3 regions of the Longicatena sp. 210702-DFI.1.196 genome follow, and region 1 is predicted to be linked to each of the others. Evidence: predicted binding sites of a transcription regulator. Region 1 holds the regulator's gene; each other region holds the start of a gene.
What was found. The regulator HrcA, encoded in region 1, represses chaperone genes, less so after heat shock. The targets are predictions, from matches to a motif close to TTTTAGCACTNNNNNNNNNNNAGTGCTAAAA.
Positions count from the first base shown of each region.

Region 2: htpG (molecular chaperone HtpG) is a predicted target of HrcA. The motif match lies at 1,612-1,642, and genes of this name have one in related genera.
Region 3: LI241_RS00115 (ATP-dependent Clp protease ATP-binding subunit) is a predicted target of HrcA. The motif match lies at 1,944-1,974, and genes of this name have one in related genera.

Region 1 covers NZ_JAJCPX010000001.1:160,429-163,721, reverse strand. Annotated here, with positions in the region: gene dnaK (molecular chaperone DnaK) at 1-881, opposite strand, end outside; gene grpE (nucleotide exchange factor GrpE) at 900-1,577, opposite strand; gene hrcA (heat-inducible transcriptional repressor HrcA) at 1,587-2,603, opposite strand; gene pgeF (peptidoglycan editing factor PgeF) at 2,852-3,293, shown strand, end outside.
Region 2 covers NZ_JAJCPX010000001.1:18,639-21,931, reverse strand. Annotated here, with positions in the region: gene htpG (molecular chaperone HtpG) at 1-1,552, opposite strand, end outside; gene proB (glutamate 5-kinase) at 1,792-2,592, shown strand; gene LI241_RS00070 (glutamate-5-semialdehyde dehydrogenase) at 2,589-3,293, shown strand, end outside.
Region 3 covers NZ_JAJCPX010000001.1:28,630-31,922, reverse strand. Annotated here, with positions in the region: gene LI241_RS00115 (ATP-dependent Clp protease ATP-binding subunit) at 1-1,885, opposite strand, end outside; gene LI241_RS00110 (diphosphate--fructose-6-phosphate 1-phosphotransferase) at 2,230-3,293, opposite strand, start outside.

The DNA.
Region 1 (3,293 bases):
AGTGCGTTGCGAACAGGTTCCATTGTACGATCTACCAAGTGTTTTGTCATTTCATCAAATTTTGCACGTGTTAAAGTAGCTTCGAAGTGCAATGGTCCATCAGCACCAGCAGAGATGAATGGTAAAGAAATCTGTGTCTGTACCATACCGGATAAATCTTTCTTCGCTTTTTCACCGGCTTCTTTTAAACGCTGCATTGCCATTGTATCTTTACGTAAATCAACACCGTTTTCTTTCTTGAAGGTATCAACCATCCAATCAACAACAACGTTATCGAAGTCGTCGCCACCTAATTTCGTATCACCGTTTGTTGATAATACTTCAAAAGTACCATCTGCTAATTCCAGGATAGAAACATCAAATGTTCCACCACCTAAGTCATATACCAAAACTTTCTGTTCTTTTTCTGTCTTATCGATACCATAAGCCAAAGCTGCAGCTGTAGGTTCGTTGATAATACGTTCTACTTCCAAACCAGCAATCTTACCAGCATCTTTTGTAGCCTGACGCTGTGCATCGTTGAAGTAAGCAGGCACTGTAATCACCGCTTTTTCTACTTTTTCTCCTAAATAATCTTCTGCATAACCTTTCAAATACTGCAGGATCATCGCACTGATTTCCTGAGGTGTATACTGTTTTCCTTCCAATTCTACTTTTTCATTTGTACCCATTAAACGTTTTACAGATGAAACAGTATTTTTGTTTGTGACTACCTGACGTTTTGCGGCATCACCGACAATTCTTTCACCGTTTTTGTATGCGACAACAGATGGTGTTGTACGATTTCCTTCCGGATTTGTAATAACCTTACATTCTCCGCCATCCATCACAGCGACACAGCTGTTTGTTGTACCTAAGTCAATACCAATAATTTTGCTCATATGAATTTCCTCCTTAATTTATTCACTCACTTTTACGAGTGCTGCACGTAATACGCGATCTTTTAACATGTAACCCTTCTGCAGAACTTCAATGACCATACCGGATTCTACGCCTTCTTTGGCCTCCTGCATCAGTGCCTGGTGATAATTTGGATCAAATGGTTTATCCTGTGCTTCAATTACTTTGACACCTTCATTTTCCAAAATGTGTACCAGCTGCTGATAAATCATCTCAAATCCTTTCACATAATTTTTGATGTTAGGATCTTCAACCTTTACATCAAGTGCTCTTTCCAGATTATCCAATACCGGTAATACTTCAGTAGCGAATCCCTGGATACGATATTTTCGTACGTTGTCTGCCTCACTCTGCAAACGCTTCTTTAAGTTTTCTGCATCTGCATATGCCTTGAAATACGCATTTTTGCTGGCAGCGACTTCTTCCTTTAATTTAGCGACTTCTTCTTCTAATTCTTCAATGCGCTTGCGTTTTGAGAACTTCGCGCTTTTCTTTTCTTCTTTTTCTTCAGCTTTGGCATCTTTTTTTGCTTCTTTATCATCTGCCTTCGCATCTTTGTTTACTTCTTTATCCGCTGCCTTTTCGTCTTTGCCAGCTTCTTTTACTTCTTCGGTTTTACACGCTTCTTTTTCACAGTCACATGTTGTTTCTTGTTGCAATTCTTTTTCTTCCTGCATGATGACCTCCTATACTTCTTCCTGTCGATACAAATCTTCAAGAACCTTGCTCATATACTCCATCAAAGCAACGACACGGCTATACTGCATGCGGGTTGGACCAACGATCATCAGCTCACCTTCTTCATTGTCATTAACTTTGAACTTACTGCTGACAACAGCAACATCATTCATATGGATCAATTCGTTTTCACCGCCGATTTCAATTGCCATGTTGCCTTCGTGATTGGCAATCTGACGGAATAAAGAGCTGTCTTCCAACATCTTCATCAATTCCTTGAGCTTTTCGATATCTGCGAATTCCGGCTGGTATAACATATTGGTTTTACCGCTGCAATACACATGCTCCGTAGCGAATTTCATGAAAGCACTGACGAAGGCTTCAAACAAGACTTCATGTCGTGCGACATGACTAGCTAATAAAGGCTCAATTTCCTGCATGCGCTCCACGACCTCATTGATCGGTGTGCCGCTCAGCTTATCATTCAACAAATTGCAGCAGGTCTTGATATCGTCTATACTGACCTCGGTGTTAAAATGGAACGTTTTATTTTCCGTATGCCCATGGTCTGTAATAAAGACGGCGACTGCACTGCGTTCTGTCAACGGAAATAGCTGAATGTGCTGCAAGGTTTGATACTTGCTTTCCGGTCCTAACACGACAGATGTTAATGATGTCATCTGCGATAGGATGTCACAGCTTTTCTTGACGATTTCATCCATTGAGTAATGGCGTTCCTTGAATACTTCCTGAAGAGAATTCTTAACTCCTTCATCAAGTTGCTTCTCCATCAGATGTTCAACATAGAAGCGATACCCTTTACTGCTTGGAATGCGTCCGCTGGAGGTATGTGTTTTTTCCAGCAAGCCGACATCCTCTAATGCAGCCATTTCATTTCGTATGGTAGCACTGGAACAAGTGAACTCTAACAAATCCATCAATCGCTTAGAGCCAACTGGTTCTGCTGTTCTGGTGAACTCATCAACAATTGCTTTAAATATGGATATCTGGCGATTTGTTAGCATGTCTTTCACTCCTTTCTAGCACTCCACCTCTATGTCTGCTAACAGTATATTCCTTTTTGTTAGCACTGTCAACACTTTAGTGCTAATTTCCTAAAAATCCTTTGCCATATGCCTCCTTTCTTAGAGGCAAAGGCGTTTGCATTTTAAAAAAAGCATGCTATACTTTCGCTGTATGTAATTCTATTATGAAAATAAGAAAGTTTTCTTATCAAAATCGTATACTAATAGAGAAGAAAGAGAAGGTTATTATGAATAAAATAATATGGAAAGATGATGAAGATATCGTAGCTGGAACAACGCTGCGAGATGCACAAGCAAAAGAAGATAACAATATGGCTTTACATGTGGGAGGAAACCTAACTGACGTAATTGCGAATCGCCAAAGATTAAGCGAGGATCTTGGTATTTCTCTAAACCAATGGGTATTTGCGCAGCAGACCCACAGTGACCATATGCATGAAGTAACAAAGGCAGATGCAGGAAAGGGCAGCTTGCTTTATGTGGATGGTATTGCGGATTGTGATGCTTTATATACAAAAGAAAGTCATATTGCCCTTGGTGTTTTTCATGCCGACTGTGTACCGGTGCTGTTGTATGATCCATTCACCCACCTAATTGCGGCGATTCATAGTGGATGGCAAGGTACCGTAAAAGAAATCACACGAAAAAGTGTTGCCTATTTGCTCGCAC
Region 2 (3,293 bases), 140 kb from region 1:
CCTTCTTTTCCAGTTCCTTCTTTTCTTCTTCACTATCTAAGTCTAAATCTCCCTGTGAGATATTCTTAAAGTTCTTTTCCTTATAGTTCATCAAAGACTGTAAGACAAATTCGTCCACATTATCTGTCAAATACAAGATTTCATAGCCTTTCTCTTTGACCTTTTTAACAATTGGCAACTGGTCAATCTTTTCTACCTTGTCACCACTGACAAAGTAAATATCTTTTTGCCCTTCTTCCATATGGTTGATATACTCGTCCAGTGTAATCAATTTCTTTTCCTTGCTGGAATAGAACATTAATAAATCCTGCAGCAATTCTTTATGTGCGCCAAAATCATTGTATACACCAAACTTGATCTGTACGCCAAAGTTCTGCCAGAATTTCTCATATTCTTCACGTTCGTTTTTCAGCATCAGCAACAGTTCTGATTTGATTTTCTTTTCAATACGGTTTGCAATAACTTTTAACTGACGATCATGCTGCAACATCTCACGGGAAATGTTCAAAGACAGATCCTGAGAATCTACCAAACCTTTCACAAAACGGAAATGCTCCGGCAGTAGTTCTTCTGCATTATCCATGATAAAGACACCGCGGCTATACAGCTGTAAACCTTTCTTATAATCCTGTGAATAGTAATTCATTGGTGTCTTACCTGGAATGAACAATAAGCTGGTAAAGGATACCGCACCCTCTACACTGAAATGGATGACTTTTTGGGGATCGGTATAGTCATTAAACTTACTCTTATAGAAGTCATTGTATTCCTCTTCCGTGATCTTTGCTTTTTCACGTTTCCACAATGGAATCATAGAGTTCAATGTTTTTTCTTCCATCACAGTTTCATATTTTGGTTCTTTTTCTTCTTCGCCTTCTTTTGTTTCCTCTTCCACACGGCGCTGTTCTTCCACCATCATCTGAATAGGATAACGGATATAGTCAGAATATTTTTTGATCAGACGTTCAATTTCATACTGCTGCATGTATTCATCATAGTTTTCATCATCACTGTTCTCTTTCAGATATAAAGTGATTTCAGTACCACAGCTATCCTTTTCACATGGTTCAATCGTATAGCCATCAACTGCATTGGAACTCCAGATATAAGCTTCTTCACTGCCATATTTCTTTGAGATGACATCAACTTTTTGAGCAACCATGAAAGCGGAGTAGAAACCAACACCGAACTGTCCGATGATATCTACATCATCCTGTTTTTCCTCTTCTTCTAATTCCTGCTTGAAGGCCAAAGAGCCACTCTTCGCAATTGTTCCTAAGTTTTCTTCCAGCTCTTCTTTATCCATACCTAAACCATTATCACGAATGGTTAAGGTACGAGCTTCCTTATTTACTTCCAGATAAATGTGGAACTTATCGCGTTCGACATCGCTCAGATTTTCACTTAAAGATTTATAGTATAATTTATCGATTGCGTCACTCGCATTGGAAATCAATTCACGTAAGAAAATTTCTTTATGCGTGTAGATAGAATTGATCATTAAATCTAACAGACGTTTTGATTCTGCCTTAAACTGTTTCTTTCTAGCCATTGCAAATTACCTCCCATTTAGCACTCTTTTACTAAGTCTGCTAATAGTATAAATCTTTTCTTTAGCACTGTCAACACCCTAGTGCTAAAAAATCTTGCTTCTCTACATGCAGGTGGCAAGGAATCGTATATGGGGTTGTCCTTTTTGTTTTGTTCTATCTAAGTAACTAAGAAATGTTTGCTTGTTTTCTGTTTCTCGTCTATAATATAAGAAACAATTTACAAAGGGGTTGTAAAAAAATGAAAGAAATGAAAGATGTGCGCAGAATTGTTGTGAAGGTAGGCTCTTCCACCTTAACCCATCCACAAGGAGGACTTCACTTTCAGAAGATTGATCAGCTTGCCATGGTATTGAGTGATATCAAAAATAGTGGCAAAGATGTCATCTTAGTGAGTAGTGGTGCTGTGAGTGCCGGTGTTGCGAAATTGCAAATGCGTCATCGCCCCACTTTGATGAAAGAAAAGCAAGCAGCAGCTTCCGTAGGACAGAGTGAATTGATGTTTATCTATGATAAATTCTTTTCCCAATACGGTCAAACCATTGCACAGCTGCTGTTAACAAAAACCATAACCCATAATGAAACTTTACGAATAAATGCCGTTAATACGTTAGAAACGCTGTTATCTTATGGTGTCATTCCGATCGTCAATGAAAATGACAGTGTCGCAACGGATGAAATTGCCTATGGTGATAATGATACGCTAAGTGCCGTGACTGCTTATCTTACAAATGCCGATTTACTTATTTTGCTATCTGATATTGATGGCTTGTATGATGATAATCCTACCCTTCATCCAAATGCCAAGCTGATTCCTGTCGTCAATCACATCAGCGAAGAAATTCAGGCAATGGCAAAGGGCGCCGGCAGTAAGCATGGAACCGGTGGTATGGTGACAAAACTATATGCTGCACAATATGCTGGTGAACATGGTATTCCGATGATCATTGCCAATGGCAAGCAACCATCAATTTTATATCATATCTTAAAAAATACGTATCGTGGTACGTTATTTGATTTAAAAAAGGAGGAGAATTTATGACGTTAGAACAATTGGCACAGAAAACAAAAGCTGCTTCCACCGCAATCATGAATGCGGATACAAAACGCAAAAATCAGCTCTTAGCAACCATCGCAAAAGGTTTAGAAGAACATATGGCAACCATTTTAAAGGCGAATCAAAAGGATGTCGAAACAGGCAAAGTGAATGGCATGCCAGCTGGTTTGTTAGATCGCATGATGTTGAATGAAGAACGCATGAAACAGATGATCAAAGGCATTGAACAGGTTATCGCCTTACCTGATCCAATTGGCGAAATACGTGCTATGCATACAAATGAAAATGGTTTACAAATTGGTAAGATGCGTGTCGCCTTAGGGGTTGTCGGGATGATTTATGAAGCTCGTCCAAATGTTACCGTAGATGCGGCCATTCTTTGTTTAAAAGCAGGCAATGCCGTTATGTTAAGAGGTTCTAAGGATATTTTGGAATCAAATAAGAAACTCGTTGCCATCATGCAGGAAGCACTTATGAGATGTGGCTTTGATAAATATACCATTGCTTTATTAGAAGACACCTCCCATGCATGTGCAACGGCATTCATGCAATTAAATGGCTATTTAGATGTCTTAATTCCCCGTGGTGGTGCCGGACTGATTCATAATACGATGCAGCATGCAACCGTTCCGGTATTAGAAACCGGTACCGGCAACTGTCATGTTTATATCGACGCGGATGCTGAT
Region 3 (3,293 bases), 130 kb from region 1:
TACGAACGATATGTGATTCACTATCGAAAAGCTGTTCTGCCAATGCTTTGGCAACTTCTGTCTTACCGACACCGGTAGGTCCTAAAAATAAGAAGCTTCCGATAGGACGATTTTCATCTTGAATCTGGGCTTTGCTACGTAGAATGGCATCACTTACAAGCTCTAAGGCATTATCTTGTCCAATGACACGTTTTTGCAATGCTTCTTTTAAATGCAATAATTTCTGACGCTCACTTTCCACTAATCGTGCAACTTCTATACCGGTCCAGCGCGAAACAATCTTGGCAATGAGCTCTTCATTTACCGTTTCCTGAATCAAGGCATCCTCATTATGTTCTTTTTCAGCTTGCTCACGAATGAGCTTCTCTAAATGCGGAATGGTTCCATACTGCAGCTTCGCCGCATCCTCATAACGAGCCTCACTTTGTGCCTGTTCTAAGTCTAAGCGTGCTTTTTCCAGTTTTACCTTGGCATCTTTGCTTTCTTCCAAAACAGCTTTTTCATCTTCCCATTTTGTATAAAGCTCATCTTTCTTTGCACGTAACTCTTCCAATTCTTTCTTAATATCATTCAATCGTTCAATTGCTTTTTTATCTTCTTCCTTCTTTAACGCCGTTTCTTCGATTTGCAGTTGCATGATCTTACGTTGTAATTCATCCAATTCTTGTGGCATGGATTCCATTTCCACCCGTAAGGTAGCACAAGCTTCATCTACTAAATCAATGGCTTTATCCGGTAAGAAACGATCTGTGATATAACGATTTGACATAGTAGCTGCCGCAATGATTGCTTCATCTAAGATTTTTACACCATGATAAGATTCAAAGCGATCTTTTAAACCACGCAAGATACTGATGGTATCCTCAACCGTTGGCTCTTGCACAGTAACTCTTTGGAATCGACGTTCCAAAGCTGCATCCTTTTCGATATACTGACGATATTCATTAAAGGTCGTTGCTCCGATACAACGCAATTCTCCACGCGCTAGCATTGGCTTCAACATATTGCCGGCATCCATACTGCCTTCGGTTTTACCGGCACCAACCAAATTATGAATTTCATCAATAAACAATATAATGTTTCCTTCGGCATTTTTTACTTCTTCCAAAATTGCTTTTAAACGTTCTTCAAACTCACCACGATACTTCGCACCGGCAATCAAAGAACCCATATCCAATTCAATCAGTTTTTTATCCTTTAACGAACTAGGTACATCACCCTTCATGATACGCCAAGCAATTCCTTCCACTACAGCGGTCTTACCAACGCCTGGCTCACCAATCAATACTGGGTTATTTTTCGTCTTACGAGATAAGATTTGGATAACACGGCGAATTTCATCATCACGGCCAATAATAGGATCAATTTTACCGCTTTTTACATCTTCGACCAAATCACGACCGTATTTACTTAAAGCCTCTAAATTGCTTTCCGCATTTGGTGTATCCATATTTTTGCCACCACGACGTTTCAGTTCCTCTTCCTTGCATGCTTGCTCATTCAGGTGGAACTCTTTCACCAACTGTTTAGAAATATAAGATTTGTTAAACAGTAAGGCGATAAAAACACTGGCAACACTTAGATAGCTTTCCTGAACGGAATCACTCCATTGCTGCGCCTTATCAAATGACTTCGCAACTTCATTTGAGAATTGCGGATTCACATTGGAACTGCGAGCTACCCTGCTCATCTCATCATCAATCATTTGTAAAGCTCTTATCTTATCAATATTCAATCGCTTAAACAGTCCATCTAACACATCGTTTTCAAAGATAGCTTTCAGCATTTGAATTGTGTCAATGGTTGTATGCTGATAGGTTTTACAGATTTCGACGGCATGCATGATAACTTCTTGCAGTTTCTCACTCATCTTTTCAAAGTTCATAGTATCACGCTCCTTTAGCACTCTAACACTTTGATTGCTAACTGTATTATAGCACAAGTTTTAGCACTGTCAACACTTGAGTGCTAATTTTTACTTAAAATGATTTTCATTTAAAGTAGAGGTATGCTATTTTTAAGAATCATTTGCCAATATTTTAATGACTTGTATATTTTATATTCTTGCATCATAACAAAAAGCTATACTGCATATTGCGCAATATAGCTTTTTACATGTATCTGAAAACTTTTTATACACTATTTTTTCCATACACCACTTTTTTTACGAATACGTCCATTACGAAGGACTAACATTTCGCAAAATAGCAATCGTTTGACAATAACGTATTATTCTTGCTCAAGAGCAAGCGTTCTCGTAGTGATATCGCATACTTCAGCAGGTCCGTAATACTGGATAGCTCCTGGATAAACAAAGCAAGTTTCACTCGCCCATTCTTCTCTATGTGCTTCGAAGAATTTGAATGGTTTTCCATCAAGTTCAACTAAAGCCTTTCTGATAACTGGTTTATCTTCGCCATGACGTCTTTCTACGTTCATCATCTTCGTGATTGGCATACCACCGGCAACCCATTCGCTAGCTGGCTTAGAAAGATTAGAAATCTTTGATAAGTAGCCTGTATAACCATACTGGATCAACATAAATGCGTTATATCCTAATGAGTAGCAGTAGTCTGAATCGAAATTAGATGGGAATGCACATCTTCCTTCATATCCAAAGAAATGGTGAAGAGGATTAAATTTACCATTGTATGTACCGGCTTTTCTTCTCTCTTCTAATTTATCTTTTACTAAAGCAGAGAATAATTTTTCTGATTCGATCAAAGAAACCTGCACATTTCCATGTGGATCTCTTTCTAAGAATAACTGCTGCTGGATACCTTCTGGAAGGATTGCAAATACATCCATAGATGCTTTTGTTAAACCATTTTCGATGAAGGCATATTTTTCTTTCCAAGTTGCTAAAGCATTGAATGCTTCTGCTTTGCTGCCTGCTAATAATTCATTGATTTCCTGAATCAGTGCAGAGAATTCAGGAACGAATTCAACAACACCTTCTGGGATGATGGCAACACCAAAGTTCATGCCTTTCGCTGCACGTTTTTCAACAGAATCAGCGATATAATCAGCAATCTGTGATAATGACATCTTTTTCTCAGCTACTTCTTCAGAAATCAAGCAGATGTTTGGCTGTGTTTCAAGAGCACATTCCAAAGCTACATGAGATGCAGAACGTCCCATAACTTTGATGAAATGCCAGTATTTCTTTGCAGAGTTTGCATCTCTTTCAATGTTACCAATCAATTCACTGTATGTTTTTGTTGCTGTATCAAAACCAAAAGAACATTCAATATCTTCATTTTTAAGGTCACCATCAATAGTTTTAGGACAAC